3 regions of the Caldanaerobius polysaccharolyticus DSM 13641 genome follow, and region 1 is predicted to be linked to each of the others. Evidence: riboswitches for the same ligand, from Rfam matches in the RefSeq annotation. Region 1 holds a riboswitch; each other region holds the start of a gene.

Region 1 (3,248 bases):
TGATTATCAGTGGTTGGATACTTTGAACATCATTATCATGGGGTGAGATTATTGAAATTATTACACATAGAAGACAAAAATATCCTGGATTTTTTCTTCAAAAAATACCCTCCGCAGATCTCCGAATACACCTTTACAAACCTTTATATGTGGAATCACCGCTACAACCTTCACTACGAAGTAATTCAAGATTGCCTTTGCCTTGTATCTCAAAAAGACGCCATCACCATACTGCCCCCAGTAGGCGATGAATCCAACACCATAAAAGCCCTTGAAAAATTATGGGAACGATACGCCAAAGAAGGATTAAGCGTATTCTTTGAGCGTTTTCCAGAACATATGGCAAAAAAAATAAAAGAACTTTTTAATGTGAACATGGTCCTAGACGAGGACAACAGCGACTACGTGTACAACACCAGTGACCTCATAAACTTATCCGGGCGAAAATACCATTCGAAGAAAAACCACGTAAACCGCTTTAAAAAGCTGTACAATTACACTGTGGAAAACCTAAGCAAAAATCATGTCGCAGAATGTTTGAGCTTTACAGAAAAGTGGCTTGAGGACAAAGACCTCCAGCAAAACCCTGGCCTATTGGAGGAATTTCACTCTATAAAGACCTTTTTTGAAAATTACGAAATATTCGATGTAAAAGGTATTGTAGTAAAAATACAAGGAGAAATACAAGGTTATACCTTTGGCGAATTGCTCAACCCTGATACAGCCGTAGTGCATATAGAAAAGGCCAACCCGGATATACCTGATCTATATGCCTTTATAAACCAATGCTTCGCAGAGACCGCATGGGCTTCCATACCTTATATCAATAGAGAGCAGGATATGGGTATACCCGGGTTGAGGAGAGCTAAACAATCCTATCATCCCGTAAAGATGGTCTACAAGTACAGGGGACAAATGTAACTTCTGCTTTTTTCTCTGACAACAACATCACGGCCGAACATATGGTAAAGAACAGTTTCAGCAGCTTTTAAATGCCTGTACACCGTATCCGCAGAATTGCAAGAATCTATATGTACACCGCTACGCAGGTATATAGTTTGGCCCTTAAGTCTAGCCATATCCACCTGGCAGTAATTTATATATCCTGTCTTTTCACCTATGCCACGTTCCCCGCGCATTTTAAGGGGAACCATTATTATGTCTCTGCTAAAAGGTATGGGTAGGTATAGCTTTTTTCCCGTTATATTGCTACACTCGACTCTCAGAGCACTCAAATCCCTGGCAAAATACCACGCCATGTATTTGAGAACATAAACAACCCTGCAAGGTACCGTATACCCTGTTCCGTTATTGTCTATAATCTTGACGCAAGCCCTTCCTTTACAGGGTTCTGGCACCACCGCGCATATTTCATCGGCTTTTACAGGAAAGTTTAACACTCCTTACCACCTCAGGTATATTATATATCGAACTTGTGTTCGAGTCAATAAAAACACTATTTTTTAAATAAATTTTATGTTGACATATTAAATAATTTTTAATATACTTGTACCATAAATCTATATAAAATCTATCTAAATAGTGAGAACTCTTATCGAGAGTGGTGGAGGGACTGGCCCTATGAAGCCCGGCAACCGGCTTTAAGCACGGTGCCAAATCCTGCAGGGATCTCCCTGAAAGATGAGAGAGTAAAGCCTCTCTCGAAGAGGTTTTTTTGATGCGGAAAGACGGGTGAACGAAATGATAAAAATCCAGAACTTATCTAAAGTATACGACACCGGTGGTCAAAAAGTTGTAGCATTAGACGACATAAGCCTCACTATCAAAGACGGAAGCATATTCGGTATAATAGGTCTAAGCGGCGCCGGCAAATCGTCATTGGTAAGATGTATAAATCGGCTTGAAGAACCTACAAAAGGCCGTATATATATCGACGATATAGACATCACAGCGCTGGATAAAAAACAACTGAGGGAGATGCGCAAAAAAATAGGGATGATTTTTCAGCACTTTAACCTGTTGTCCAACGCTACCGTCTACGAAAACGTGGCCTTCCCCCTTAGGATAGCCAATTACCCTAAGGACAAGATAAAGGACAGGGTACATGAGCTGTTGCGCCTGGTGGACTTAGAAGAAAAAGCTTATAGTTATCCTTCCCAATTAAGTGGCGGACAAAAGCAAAGAGTAGGTATAGCCAGGGCATTGGCCAATCACCCCCGCTTACTTCTAAGCGACGAAGCCACGTCCGCATTGGATCCCATGACGACCAGGTCTATACTCAAGCTGCTGAAGGAGATCAACAAAAAGTTCGGCATAACAATCATAGTCATCACCCACGAAATGGACGTCATAAAGGAAATCTGCGATGAAGTAGCCGTCATCGAGAACGGAAAGATAATAGAGCAAGCAGATGTAGTAGATCTGTTTACCAATCCTTCAACGCAGACCACCAGGGCATTTATTGAAGATATAACCGCTAATCTGCCCGAAGACATAAAGATTTTAGAAAAACCCGGAGAAAAATTTATAAAAATCAGTTTTACGGGTACTGCTACATCAGAAGCGGTAATATCTAACATGATCAGAAAATACGGCGTGGACGTCAACATAATCAGAGGAACTATTGACAACGTCAAGGACATATCCATAGGTAAGCTTCTTGTAAAGGTATCAGGCGATGCTGAGGGGGTCTCCTCTTCCCTCCAATACTTAAAAGAAAAGGGCCTAAAGGTAGAGGTGTTAACCGATGAACAGCATAATAAATGAGTTCGTAAATCTGTACCAAATCATAGCTCCCTCTTTGATCCAAACCGTATACATGGTGTTTTTCTCAACTCTTTTTGCCGTTCTCTTTGGAGCACCACTGGGGATTATCCTGGTAATAACTCGAAAAGGCAACATATGGGAGAAACCTCGCCTCAACAGTGTGCTGGGAGTTATCATCAATACGGCCAGGTCCGTGCCTTTTATTATACTGATGATAGCTATATTTCCTATATCCCGCTTTATTGTGGGCACTACCATAGGTACCACCGCGGCTATCGTGCCCCTGGCTTTATCTGCAACTCCTTTTGTAGCCAGGGTGATAGAGAGTTCTCTACTAGAAGTAAACTGGGGCGTAATAGAAGCATCTCTCTCCATGGGCGCGTCCATCCCCCAGATCATATTCAAAGTACTGCTACCTGAAGCCAGGTCGTCGCTGGTATTAGGCATAACGTTGACCGTAATAAACATCATAGGTTACTCCGCCATGGCAGGAGCCATCGGTGGAGGAGGGCTAGGAGACC
Region 2 (3,248 bases), 460 kb from region 1:
TTAACGAGATTATCTATAGCAGATATTATAATAAGCTTACCCGTGTGCTCATCGTATGCCAAACCGATATGGCAGTTGTTTGACCCATAGGTATCCTTTGTACGGGGAAACTGCCCTTCATCCAGTACCTTGACGAAAAATTCTTTGCTGTAAAATTCCCTGTAAGCCTCTCTTACCGTAGATAATGTAACGTCATCTTTTATATCACAATAGATGGTGCTCAAAATTCCTCTTGTCATAGGCACAAGATGAGGTATAAAAGTCACTTTAACATCGTTTCCTGAAAGATAACTTAACTCCTGTTCAATCTCTGGCGTATGCCTGTGATGTGTAACGCCATAGGCCTTTACGCTCTCATTGCATTCTGTGTACAGGTTATTGAGGGTTGGATTATGACCTGCACCAGATACCCCCGATTTAGAATCAATGATTATACCTTCCGCTTTTATAAGCCCGCACCTTAGCCCAGGAGCCAGTCCCAATATCACACTGGTGGGATAGCATCCAGGGTTAGCCACTACGTTGGCCCCTTTCAGCTCTAGCCTGTGTATCTCCGGAAGGCCATATACTCTCTTTATCCGCTGGTCAATAGGAGGAACAGGTCCATACCACTTCTCGTATACAGAAAAGTCATTAAAGCGAAAATCTGCACTTAAATCTATGAGCTTTTTATGCTTTGCTACAACCTCATTGGCCAGTTCATGGGCATGGCCATTGGGCAGCGCCGAGAAAATCACATCGGATTTTTTTATAATGTCTTCTTTATGTAATTCTTCAAATTTCATACCCACATACCCTTTTAAACTGGGATACAGATCGCTGTAGTCTTTATCTTTATAGTTATAAGACGTAACGCTTACGATCTCTACTTCGGGATGCAAAGCCAGTAACCTTATAAGCTCTACCCCTGTATATCCAGAAGCTCCTACGACGCTTGCTTTTATCATATCTACCCCCCTTTCTTTTTTACTTCCTATAAATTGTATAACAATCTCTGTTTCAATACAATAACTTTTGATTTAATATTTATACATAAAATAGACGTCAATACAGGGACAAAGGACATCATTTTCGCATAATTAATAATTATTATGTATAATAATTCATCGTTTATTACATTATACTCGCTAATGAATAAAAATGCAATATTTTTTACCATTAAATTTTGGCTATTGCGTTAATTCAATTTGTATGCTATAATTTCCGTAATTAAAAAATAAAATAATCAGTAAAAAAACCTCTTATCAAGAGTGGCGGAGGGACTGGCCCGATGAAGCCCGGCAACCGGCACGTTGGTGCGACTGGTGCCAATTCCTGCAAAACGATGAGTTTTGAGAGATGAGAGGGGGTACATAGAGTATGCGCCCTCTTCTCATTAGAAGAGGTTTTTTAATGCCTATTTTACAATTATAAGGAGGAATCTGCTCTATGAAATTTGACACACTGGCATTGCACGCAGGGCAAAAACCCGATCCAACTACCGGTTCTCGGAGCGTGCCTATCTATCAGACTACATCGTACGTGTTCAACAGCCCAGAGCACGCAGCAAACCTCTTCGGTTTAAAGGAAGAGGGCAATATATATACAAGAATTATGAATCCAACGGTAGACGTCTTTGAAAAGAGAATAGCCGCTTTGGAGGGCGGTGTAGGAGCTCTTGCTACCTCTTCAGGGATGGCAGCTATCACTCTTTCAATACTCAACATCGCTTCAGCAGGAGACGAAATCGTAGCCTCCACCAACCTGTACGGGGGCACCCACACTCTTCTAGCGAATACATTGCCTAAATTTGGCATTAAAACGGTATTTGTAGACCCAGAAAGACCTGAGGAAGTAAAAAATGCCATAAATGAGCGAACTAAAGCCATATTCGGTGAGATCATCGGCAATCCCAAAACAGATATTTTTGATATAGAAACCTATGCTCAGATCGCCCATGAAAACCACATACCGTTGATAATAGACAATACATTTGCCACCCCTTACTTATGCAGACCTTTTGAATTTGGAGCAGACATAGTCGTGCATTCTGCCACGAAATTTATCGGCGGTCACGGGACTTCTATAGGCGGCGTCATCGTGGATTCAGGCAAATTCAACTGGGATAACGGTAAATTCCCCGAATTGGTAGAACCTGACCCAAGCTATCATGGCTTAAGCTATACCAAGAGCTTTGGCAAAAGCGCTTATATTGTAAAAGCGCGGGTGCATCTTATGAGAGATATAGGAGCGTGTTTGAGCCCATTTAATGCCTTTTTGTTGCTGCAAGGGCTTGAGACGTTATCGTTGAGGATGCAGAGGCATTGTGATAACGCTCAGAAAGTCGCCGAATACCTTTACAAAAGCCCTTATGTAAATTGGGTAAATTACCCAGGATTACCTGACAACAAATACCATAACTTGGCTCAAAAATACATGCCAAAAGGTTGTGGTTCTGTTTTCACTTTTGGAATAAAAGGGGGACTGGAAGCAGGCAAAAAATTTATAAGCAGCGTTAAGCTGTTCTCCCACCTAGCCAACGTAGGTGACGCCAAATCCCTTGTCATACATCCTGCCAGTACAACTCATCAGCAGCTTTCAGAGGAAGAACAACTGGCATCAGGCATTACAGCGGATACGGTAAGGTTATCCATAGGCATAGAAGACATAGACGATATAATCGAAGACCTGGATCAGGCATTAAGAGCATCCCAGGGGTGAAGCCCATGATCGTAAAAAAGAGGTACCTCCACCTCACTAAGGACGAAATTGCTTTTACCACTGAAAGCGGCTACACCTTTGATGAGCTCACAATAGCATATGAGGTATACGGAAAACCTGATATATACAAAAACAACATCGTGCTTGTACTACACGCCTTGTCAGGGGACAGCCATGCTGCTGGCAGGTATTCAGAGGACGACAAAAAACCAGGTTGGTGGGATGGACTCATAGGGCCAGGCAAGTACATTGACACTGAAAAATACTGCGTGATCTGCTCCAACGTCCTGGGAGGATGCCAAGGTACCACAGGCCCATCGTCTATTAACCCTCGAACAGGAAAACCATACGCTTCTGACTTCCCTGAAATCAATATAAGGGATATGGTCAGGGTGCAGAAAATACTGTTGGACTATCTTGGGATATCCCATTTAAAAGCCGTCATAGGTGGTTCTATGGGAGGAATGCAAGCGCTGGAGTGGGCTGTTACTTATCCCACCATGATGGATAAAACCATTGTGATAGCAGCAACCCCTGTGCTGTCTCCA
Region 3 (3,248 bases), on a different contig from region 1:
TTTTTCCCACTTATAGGAATATCTATGCCTATACAAGGTATTTCCCTGACGATAAGCTCTTTTATATACGGATCGTCATCCTTAAACCCAATTACCAAAATCCCATTTAAGCTGTACTGTTCACAATAACTGACATAAGATATGTTTTCCTTTTTAATCTTGTACACATTTAAAAAGAGTATATTATACCCTTGCTCTTCCACAGTACGCTTAAAGCTCATTATTATTTCATTAAAAAATTCGTTCTCATAATCCCTCCAGACATCGTAAAGCAATCCGATAAGCCAGGACTTTTTGGTACACAATACCCGGGCAATCTGATTGGGCTGGTAATTAAAACGTTTTATTACCTCCATAACTTTTTCCCGGGTTTGTTCGCTTATGTCTTCGTATCCATTTATCACCTTAGAAACCGTAGAAACCGAGACCCCTGCCTCTTTAGCTATAGTTTTTATATTTACAATATGGATTACCCCCTTTGCAGTAAACGTTGTCTGATCTTTTACATATATATTACAAAAAAAATAAAGGGATTGCAACATTTATCCCTTTGCAGTACGCTCGTACTTGCCCAAAATATCCACTATATCAGAAAGCACTGCGTCACCTGTGGGCATCTGTCCGGCTCCATATCCTACAAAAAACTGCTGTCCAAAACCATCCCCTTTTATCACTACAGCATTTTCTACCCCGTTTACCTGTCCAAAAAGGCTGTTAACAGGAAAAAACTCCGGCTTAACGCCTGCATTTATTTCATCGCCATTCTTTTTAGCCCACGCATAGAGTTTAATCCTTTGACCTCTTGCTTTGGCCTTTTCTACATCTTTCTTAGAAATACCGGCTATACCTTCTACCTCTATGTCTTTTACATCCATATCAATGTCAAACACCTCCCTTATGAGTATCATAAGTTTAAACAGCGAATCGTAACCCTGTACATCATAAGATGGATCGCTTTCGGCATATCCTAAGCGCTGGGCTTCTTTAAGGGCTGTACCATAATCCCATTTATTGAGTTCCATCTGCGTAAGTATATAGTTGCACGTGCCATTTAATATACCTCCTATGTAATCAATCTCGTCGGTGATTTTAAAACGCCTTACCTGACGTATCACCGGTATAGCTCCCGCCACTGTAGCTTCATACCTTAAATCCACCCCATAGGACTTGGCCAATTGCAAAAGCTCTCTACCATGTTTTGCTATTAATTCTTTGTTGGCTGTTACTACATCCTTCCCGCTCTTTATAGCCTTCTCCACGTATTCTCTCGCAGGGTAAACGCCACCAATAGCTTCTACTACTAAATTTACACCATCATCCGAGAGAATATCATCGGCTATTGTGGTAAATAAACTGTCGTTTAATGGCACGGCTCTTGTTTTCTTAGGATCTCTTATCAGTACTTTTTTTACAAATACATCACATCCCATTTTATCTCTCATGTTTTGCTTTCTCAGTTCAACAAGCCTGTATACCCCTGAACCCACCGTGCCAAAACCTAAAAGCCCCACTCCAATCCTCATCGCAAAACCTCCTGAAAGAATTTATTATTTAAAAAAGCTCCCTTCGATGATGAAGAGAGCTTTTTCTTGCAAAGCTATCCTCTCATCTCTCAGGTTTCCCTGCAGGATTTGGCACCAGACGCACTTATGTGCCGGCTGCCGGGTTTCATCGGGCCAGTCCCTCCACCGCTCTCGATAAGAGTAGCTTTTATATTCAATTGTCTCATTAAAGTATAAACTTTTTATTGCAACTTTTCAAGCACTTCTTTGGCGTATTCTTTAGCGGTAAATAAAGAGTGATCTCTGTAATTGCCGCACTGAACTTCGTTGGTAGCTGGTACTTCTTCTTCCTTTGTGTTTATAATCCTTTCCAGGACCTTTTTCAACACACCTTCAATTTCCTTTTCCGGCGTATCGCCGAATTTGATCATATAAAATCCTGTACGACAACCCATAGGCGATATATCTATTATACCTTCCATGTAATCCCTGAAATAAACAGCAAACAAATGCTCCAGGGTATGAAGCCCCCCTGTGGGTATTGCATCCATATTGGGCTGAACAAGCCTTATATCGTATTTAGCTATCACATCGCCTTTAGGTCCCACCAACCGCCCGGCTTTTCTCACATACGGAGCTTTGACAGTTCTATGGTCTAATTGAAAACTCTCCACTTTAACCTCCATGGCGATCCCTCCTATCACTACAATTTTATCATATATCTATCAATTTAACCACATCTCTATTAGCATTAAGGACGCACCTTTCTCTCAGCTCTTGCGAGCACCCCTAGTGGAATTACAACGCTAACTTATTATATCACTATGGGCTGAAAAATACCATAATAACAGCTATTTAATACATTTGTAACACAATAATAATATTGCCTTAACTCATTTAGCAGGCTGTTTTGATATAATCTCATCAGAAAGGCAAACTACTGGAGAGTGTTACAATGATAAAGAAAATCACCGTAATTCTATTGTTGCTATTTACCTTAGGCATCACCTCATCCTCTCAGAGGATTTCTCAAAATCCAAGCAATATGCCGGTAATAAACAATGTCAAAGAGGAGGAAAAAGCAATCCCTCTGAAAAAAGTGGAAATACCTAAGGAAAAGAGCGCAACACCCGATGATGAGGCAAAGTTAAGAGAGCTAATGTTTGGGCCAAGGTTACAGCAAATACCTAAATTATTAGGTTCGCACCCAAATAGTGAAAACAACATCGCCATCACTTTTGACGATGGGCCCAGCTACGCCTATACCGCAAAATACATTGAAATATTAAAACAATACAACGCTAAAGCCACGTTCTTTTTAACCGGTGAAAATGTCGAAAAAAATCCTGGCCTCGTCAAACTGATAGCCGACAACGGGTTCGAAATCGGCACTCATTCCTATAGCCATGGAGATATGGCCAAGATGTCACAGGAAGAAATAAAAAGGGAGTTATGGCGTTCTTCGCTTTTAATTCACAAAATAACAGGTCAAAAGGTTACCCTGTTTAGGCCACCTTACGGATCTGTCAGCGACAGCTTAAAAATCGCATGCCAAGACTTTGGCCTTCGCATAATATACTGGAATGTAGACCCTAGAGATTGGGAAAACCCGGACTACTGGACTATTGCAAACCGCATAGCAAAAAACGCCCACAGCGGTTCTATTATTTTAATGCACGAAGGGCGCAAAAATACCCTTAAGGCTTTGCCTTATATACTGCAGTATTTACACAGCAAAGGCTACAA

Evidence for each region. Region 1 has a riboswitch for S-adenosylmethionine ahead of CALPO_RS0104220 (methionine ABC transporter ATP-binding protein). Riboswitches for the same ligand answer to the same signal wherever they lie in the genome.
Region 2: linked by a shared signal. The riboswitch ahead of CALPO_RS0101950 (homocysteine synthase) and the one ahead of CALPO_RS0104220 (methionine ABC transporter ATP-binding protein) in region 1 are both predicted to bind S-adenosylmethionine.
Region 3: linked by a shared signal. The riboswitch ahead of CALPO_RS13640 (homoserine dehydrogenase) and the one ahead of CALPO_RS0104220 (methionine ABC transporter ATP-binding protein) in region 1 are both predicted to bind S-adenosylmethionine.

Annotation. Positions count from the first base shown of each region.
Region 1 covers NZ_KE386494.1:664,938-668,185, forward strand. The annotation lists gene CALPO_RS0104210 (DUF2156 domain-containing protein) at 43-921, shown strand; gene CALPO_RS0104215 (hypothetical protein) at 897-1,400, opposite strand; SAM riboswitch class I at 1,550-1,648, shown strand; gene CALPO_RS0104220 (methionine ABC transporter ATP-binding protein) at 1,702-2,727, shown strand; gene CALPO_RS0104225 (methionine ABC transporter permease) at 2,708-3,248, shown strand, end outside.
Region 2 covers NZ_KE386494.1:205,546-208,793, forward strand. The annotation lists gene argC (N-acetyl-gamma-glutamyl-phosphate reductase) at 1-947, opposite strand, end outside; SAM riboswitch class I at 1,239-1,345, shown strand; gene CALPO_RS0101950 (homocysteine synthase) at 1,429-2,700, shown strand; gene metX (homoserine O-acetyltransferase MetX) at 2,706-3,248, shown strand, end outside.
Region 3 covers NZ_KE386495.1:360,467-363,714, forward strand. The annotation lists gene CALPO_RS0108150 (LacI family DNA-binding transcriptional regulator) at 1-539, opposite strand, end outside; gene CALPO_RS13640 (homoserine dehydrogenase) at 543-1,523, opposite strand; SAM riboswitch class I at 1,603-1,704, opposite strand; gene CALPO_RS0108160 (S-ribosylhomocysteine lyase) at 1,745-2,188, opposite strand; gene CALPO_RS13645 (polysaccharide deacetylase family protein) at 2,458-3,248, shown strand, end outside.